2 linked regions of the Acidicapsa ligni genome follow. The protein of the gene in region 1 binds, or shares a complex with, the protein of each later gene. Links are inferred from orthologs where the notes say so. Each region holds a gene or a part of one and is shown in the gene's direction. Other genes may lie near its edges.

What was found.
Region 2: the proteins of dnaG (region 1) and dnaB are in contact, whole or in part, in a crystal structure (PDB 2R6A), measured with the Geobacillus stearothermophilus proteins. The link is inferred for Acidicapsa ligni from one-to-one orthologs. Residues at the interface, in WP_049624496.1 of Geobacillus stearothermophilus: Lys456, Leu457, Leu458, Pro459, Ala460, Asn463, Ala464, Leu467, Leu535, Leu536, Ile537, Ala538, Gln544, Glu545, Asp548, Tyr549, His552; in WP_033016901.1 of Geobacillus stearothermophilus: Ser13, Glu15, Ala16, Gln18, Glu91, Leu92, Asp94, Ala95, Val96, Pro97, Thr98, Ala99, Ala100, Asn101, Tyr104, Tyr105, Ile108.

What each region holds. Positions count from the first base shown.
Region 1 is NZ_JAGSYG010000001.1:180,139-183,377, reverse strand. Bases 222-3,142 are described here. They hold dnaG (DNA primase), read left to right. Parts: upstream 222-763; coding sequence 764-2,521; downstream 2,522-3,142. Other genes in these bases: OHL19_RS00705 (LysR family transcriptional regulator), read right to left, coding at 2,537-3,142; OHL19_RS00715 (VOC family protein), read left to right, coding at 222-430. Also shown: more of OHL19_RS00715, read left to right, coding at 35-221; more of OHL19_RS00705, read right to left, coding at 3,143-3,239. UniProt on the Escherichia coli protein: RNA polymerase that catalyzes the synthesis of short RNA molecules used as primers for DNA polymerase during DNA replication.
Region 2 is NZ_JAGSYG010000001.1:597,739-600,929, forward strand. What follows is about bases 245-3,117. They hold dnaB (replicative DNA helicase), read left to right. Parts: upstream 245-923; coding sequence 924-2,312; downstream 2,313-3,117. Other genes in these bases: OHL19_RS02350 (nuclear transport factor 2 family protein), read right to left, coding at 245-771; OHL19_RS02360 (response regulator), read left to right, coding at 2,359-3,111. Also shown: OHL19_RS02345 (glycosyl hydrolase), read left to right, coding at 1-94; more of OHL19_RS02350, read right to left, coding at 166-244; OHL19_RS02365 (S9 family peptidase), read right to left, coding at 3,149-3,191. UniProt on the Escherichia coli protein: The main replicative DNA helicase, it participates in initiation and elongation during chromosome replication. Travels ahead of the DNA replisome, separating dsDNA into templates for DNA synthesis.

The sequences.
Region 1 (3,239 bases):
TATGCTGGTCTCGCCGAATTCGAGGAGGAACTGCATGACCGATTCTCTCAAGCTTTCCACAATTCCCCACGTAGCCTTCGTCCCCATCAACGACAAAGACAAAGCCATCGCCTTCTACCGCGATCAGTTAGGCCTGACCCTGATCGAAGACCAAAGCCCCTTCGCCCTGATCTTCGACTTGAACGGCACCATACTTCGCGCGACCTTCGTCGGCGACTTCAAACCCCAACAGTTCACCATCCTCGGCTGGAGCGTTCCGGATATAGAGGCATCCGTAAAAGAGCTGACCGCCGCAGGCGTAGCCTTCACCCGCTACCCCGGCATGAACGACTCCCACCCACTGTCCATCTGGACCGCCCCCGGTGGAACCCAAATCGCCTGGTTCACCGACCCCTTCGGCAATACCCTAAGCCTCCAACAAAACCCATAGCCCCCAAAAAATCTGCAGAAAATTACCCCCAGAAAGCGCAAAATCAACCTAATCCATCTTCGCCTCAGCCCTTGCCTTGCCCTTGCTCTTGCCCTTGCAGTTGCTGTTGCAGTTGCCCTTGCCGTTCTGTTTGTCATTCCCGAAGGGAATCTGCTTCTGCCTTTGCCCTTGCCCTCACCTCACCGTCCACCCCCAAGCGAATCCGCTGTCCGCCCCCCACCCCATAAAAAATCTACATAGCCCCCTCCCCCCAGGAAACCATCAAAGATTCGTCATATATTCGCCAAAGACCGTAAGCAAACCACATCAAGGCTCTATCCTGAAAAAGATCGCGTGTCCGACTTCGCCCAAACCGTAAAGCAGCAAGCCGACATCGTAAAAGTCATCGGCGGCTACATTCGCCTCCGCAAAGCCGGAGCCCAGAACTACTCCGGCCTCTGCCCATTCCACAAAGAAAAATCCCCATCCTTCTCCGTCCACGCCGCAAGGCAGTTCTACCACTGCTTCGGCTGCGGCCAGTCCGGAGACGTCTTCAGCTTCGTCGGAAAAATCGAAAACGCCAGCTTCCCCGAGTCCGTCCGCATCGTCGCCCAGAAGTGTGGAATCCCACTGCCCAAGCGCGAATACAACTCCCCCGAGGAAGCCGCCGAAGCCAGCCAGCGCCGCAAACTCCTCGACCTCCATGAAGCCGCCACCGTCTTCTTCGAAGAGCAACTCCGCAGCCCCGACGGCGCCCTCGCCCGCGAATATCTCGCAGGCCGCGGCGTCACTCCTGAAGCCATCAAAACCTTCCGGCTGGGCTACGCCCCGGATAATTTCAATGCCCTCCGCGAACGCCTCACCCCGATGGCGGATGCAGAAAATCTCCGCGCCTCCGGATTATTCAGCGCAAAAGAAGGCGAATCCCGGCTTTACGACCGCTTCCGAAAACGCGTCATGTTTCCCATCTCCAACGAGAGCGGACGAGTGATCGCCTTCACTGCCAGAACTCTCGCGCAGGGAGATCAGGCAGGCGAAAAGTCCGGGCCCAAATATCTCAACTCTCCCGAAACACCGCTCTTTTCCAAGCAGCAAGTCCTCTTCAATCTGGATAAAGCCAAATCCGCCATGCGCTCCATGGAATTCGCCCTTCTGGTCGAAGGCCAGATGGACTGCATCTCCGTCTACATGCGCGGCATTCAGAACGTAATCGCCACCAGCGGTACAGCCTTCTCCGAACACCAGGTCAACCTCCTGCGTCGCCACACCACCAACGTAGTGGTCAACTTCGACCCCGACACAGCAGGAGCCAACGCCGCCGAAAAGTCCATCAGCCTGCTGACCGAAGAGGGATTCACCATCAAGGTAGTTACGCTCGACGGCGGCCTCGACCCCGACCGCTTCATCCGCGAGCGCGGCGTGGAAGCCTACGCAGCCGCTATCCGCGGAGCCCGCCGCCAATCCGACTACCTGATCGACCGCGCACGCCAGAGTTTTCCCGGCGCTGGAGCGGACTCCAAGATCAAGGCGATGAACTTTCTGCTCCCGCACATCCGTCGCATTCCAGAGAAACTGGAGCGCGACCAGTTTGCCCACGATGCAGCCCAGAAACTCGGCATCGACTCCGCAGTGCTCCGCGAAGAACTTCGCCAGGCCGCGCTGACCCGCCGCGACCATGTAGAAGTCCGCACCTCCGGTCTCACGGAAGTAGAGCGCGTCCTGCTGCGTGCATTAGCTACCCACGAATCCTGCTGGCCGGTAGCCTCCGAAGCCATCCTCGAACATCCCGAGTGGTTCGAGCACCTATCGACTTTCCCCGCTATGGCTGCGCTTGCCGCAACCAAGGCACCAGACCCCATCTCAGCTATTGAAGACCCAGCCCAGCGCGCATTGCTCGCCCAGGTGCTGCTGGCCGAGGGCGAAGCGCCAGAAGAGTCTGCTGTGCACGACTGTCTCAGTGGGCTGCATTACAGCCGCCTTGAAAATGAGCAGCGTGCGCTCCGGGCATTGCTCGGCGAAGCCGAACGGCGCGGCGATTTTGCCGAAGTTGCGGCCCTCAGCCAGCGCAAACTGGCTGTAGACCGCGAACTGCGCAATTTGCACAAGGATTGACGTTTTAGGAATCCTTCAGCGCTTTGCAATTTCCAGCACGAAATCCAGAAACGCGCGTTGCTTTGCCGGTGGCAGCATCCGCGATGGATAAAAGGCATAGAGCGGAAACGTCTCATCCGGCCAATCGGGAAACAGGTCGATCAGCAGGCCATCTCGCAGCAAATCTTCCGCTCCCAAAGCCATCACCTGCGCGATGCCGGCACCTGCTGCGCATGCGCTCAGCATGGTGCTGACATGGTTCAGCAGAAGCCGTCCCGAGGTTTTCACGTGGACAATTTTGCTTCCTCGATGAAACTCCCACTGGAAGGGCTGACTGGTAATCGGATCGCGAAACTGAATGCAATCATGGTCGCTCAGATCCTTTGGCTTCAGCGGCCTTCCATGCTTCGCAATGTACTCTGGCGCGGCAACCGTGATGATGCGGGTTTCAAGCAGTTTGCGAGCTACCAGCGAAGAACTCTGCGGCTCACCGAATCGCACCGCCAGGTCGAAACCGTCGCGCACCAGGTCGCCTGCCGATTCACGCGTGATCAACTCCAGCGATAGCTCCGGATACAGGTCGAGAAATCGACCAAGATTCGGCGCCATCAGCAATTGCGAAAAGATGGGATCGATGCTTACGCGGAGATGCCCCCGGACGCTCACGGACGAGCCGGAAGCAACGCTCACCGCGTCGTCAATGCCTGTCAACAGCGGTTCCACGGTTTCATAGAAGCGG
Region 2 (3,191 bases), 420 kb from region 1 along the record:
GACGTTTACGACCTGGAACTACTTTACGAAGGATTCCCCGTTGGAGACTTCGGGATTGATGGGGCCGGTGACGGTGATGGTCGAGGCAGAGTAGTCCAAATCGTAACGAGAGCGAAGGATACTCAGGCAATCTGGGCAGGGCTTTCGCGCAATTTGCGGCGTGCCCTACGGATTGGTCTGAGGGGACTTGTCGCCTTTTGAGAAGAGTGGGATGTGGAAGGGAAGTTCGGCCTGAGATTTGGTTTTGGGAGCTTTGGTCCTGGCGTTCGGGACTTCCTGACGGATGAGTGTGCGCTGCGCGTTGAGGCAGACCCAGTTGCCGTGCTGGCGCTGGAAGACGTGGGTGAAGACGCCTCTATCCTCGACCGCGCCATTGACCGTCTTGTGTTTGTACGAGTAGGTGCCGTTGGCTACGGCTATGTCTCCCAGTACGCGGACGGTAATGACGTGCAGGTCTGTGGTGGCGGTCTTGTCTTCCTGGTTGATGACGGCGACTACCTGCTGGTTGCGGCTGGTGATGTCTCCGTAGGCAGAGATGTCGACGAAGAGTGGGGAGAGCACGAGTTCGAGACCGTACTGATCACGCTGATTCAGGGCGGTGCTCCATTTGTCTTCGACTTGCTGTAGTTCGCGGATTTCTGGGCTTTCGGCGGACGCGGCGAGGGATTGGCCAGGTTGGTTTGCCGATACCTCTGGAACGGAAGTCTGAGCGAATACGGAGCTTGCTCCAAGAGCCAAAAGAACAGGTGCTACATACAGGAAATGCTTCATAAGCGGGTACTCCTATAGACGATCTTACTGCTCAAGGGTTAGAGGACGGTGAGCGGGCCTGTATCTATTTGGAGGAAATGGACGTTTGGTGACCTGTTTTGCGAATTCTTCACAGGTACGCTCGCGCCGCGATTTTTCGTACACTGACTGGGATGGCTTCGACTCCCAGCTTTTCTATCGACAATGGCCTGCCCTCTAACATTGATGCTGAGAGGACGATTCTCGGCGCAATTTTGCTGGAGAATCATGCGCTTTCCGAGGCGGAAGAGAGGCTGACTCCGGATGATTTTTCGCTGGATTCGCATCGGCGTATCTACCAGCGGATGACCGAGCTGGGCGGCGAAGGTCATGCGATCGACCTGGTTACGGTGGCGCATGAGCTATCGAAATATAAAGAGCTTGAGTCGGTTGGGGGTGTGGCCTATCTGGCCTCGCTGACGGAGGGGTTGCCGCGCCGGCCAATCATCGACGAGTACATTCGTATCGTCAAGGATAAGAGTCTCTTACGGCAGTTGATGCTGATTTGCTCGGCGGCGATTGCGCGGGCCGCGGATCAGAGCGAGACGGCGCTGGATGTTTTAAATGCCGCTGAATCGCAGTTGCTGGAGGTTGGCGAGAAGAGTATTTCGAAGGGGCTGGCGAGCCTTGAGGATATTGTCGCCGGGTCATTCGGGTCGATTGACAATCTTTACCAGCAGGCGCGTGAGGTTACCGGACTTGAGACGTACTTCACCGAGTTCGACAAGATGACCAGCGGGCTGCAAAAGGGTGAGTTGATCATTATTGCGGCGCGGCCCTCAATGGGCAAGACGGCGTGGGCGATCAACATTGCGCAGAATGCGGCGGTGCGGGGCAAGGCGGTGGTCGCTGTCTTCTCGCTGGAAATGTCGAAAGAAGCGCTGTTGCGTCGTATGCTGGCGAGCCAGGCGTGGGTTGACCAGCGCAAGTTGCAGACGGGCTTTTTAGGGCGCGACGATCAGGACAAGCTGCGCACGGCGCTTGAAGACCTGGTGGAGTCGAAGATGTTTATCGACGATACGCCGGGAATTTCGCTGGCCGAGATGCGGGCCAAGGCGCGGCGGTTGAAGCAGACATCGGGTGGCGCGCTGGATCTGATCGTGGTGGATTACCTGCAACTGATGACGGCTTCGCTGCCTTCGCAGGGTGGGAAGCGGTTTGAGAGCCGGACGCAGGAAGTTTCGGCGATTTCGCGCGGGTTGAAGGCTCTGGCGAAAGAGATGGATGTACCGGTGATTGCGCTTTCGCAGCTTTCGCGTGCGAGTGAGCGCCGTGGGGATGACAAGAAGCCGTTGCTGAGCGATCTGCGCGAGTCGGGTTCGATTGAGCAGGACGCGGACGTGGTGGCGTTTATTCACCGCGAGAGCTATTACAACCGCGACAAGGAAGAAGACCCCGACAAGAACAAGGCGGAGATCATTATTGCCAAGCAGAGAAACGGGCCGACGGGGTCGGTAGATCTGGCGTTTCTATCGCAGTTTACGCGGTTTGAGAATCTGGATACTGTGCACGACGGGCAGTAAGAAGATTCGCAACGATTCCTGAACCGGTGGGTGGAGAGGGACTTGAATGGACGCGATTCAGAAACTTATCCAGGCTATTTCTTCGCTGCTCTGGCCTTTGATTACGATCGGGCTGCTGCTCAGCTTCAGACCTGCAATTGCTGCCATCATTGAATCCGCCAAGTCGCGAAAGTTTACGCTGAAGATTGGCGGGCAGGAACTGACGATGGAAGAGGCGAACCAGGTTCAGCAGAATCTAATTGCGGATCTCCAGGCCAGGGTTACTGAGATTCAAAAGGAACTGGCAGGCTCGGGAAACCCGGTTTTCTCGGAAAGCCCGGTTTTGCCGGGTCTGGTTGCGCCTGCTGCTTCTTCTAATGTGGAGCGGATCGCGAGTGAAACTGCCGCGGAGCCGCGCAGGATTTCGAGGATTCTGTGGGTGGACGATAACCCTAAAAATAATAGTTATTTTATTCAGCGGCTGACGGACAGGGGCGTTCATGTGGATCTTGCCGAGTCGACTTCTGCGGGTATAAAGCTTTTCAGCTCGGAGAGCTATGACTACATCATTTCCGATATGGGCCGCCGGGATGGCCTGAACTATCGCTCTACGGCGGGGATCGAGCTTTTGAGGCTGATCCGGGATAAGAGCAAGACTGTTCCTTTTGTGTTCTTCAGCAGCGCGAGCGCGATGCAGGCTCATGGCGCGGAAGCTCTTAGTCTGGGCGCGACGGCGTTTACGTCTTCGCCGACGGAGTTGTTTGGGATGCTGGATGCTGCGACTACTACGACGACTGCTACATCCAAGGGGCAGGCTTAGGGCAGAACATTTCTTTTGATTCTTGAGTTGATGCTTTCTATTGCTGCAGGTGGTGGGCGAAGAAGGCTGTTTCTGCTGCG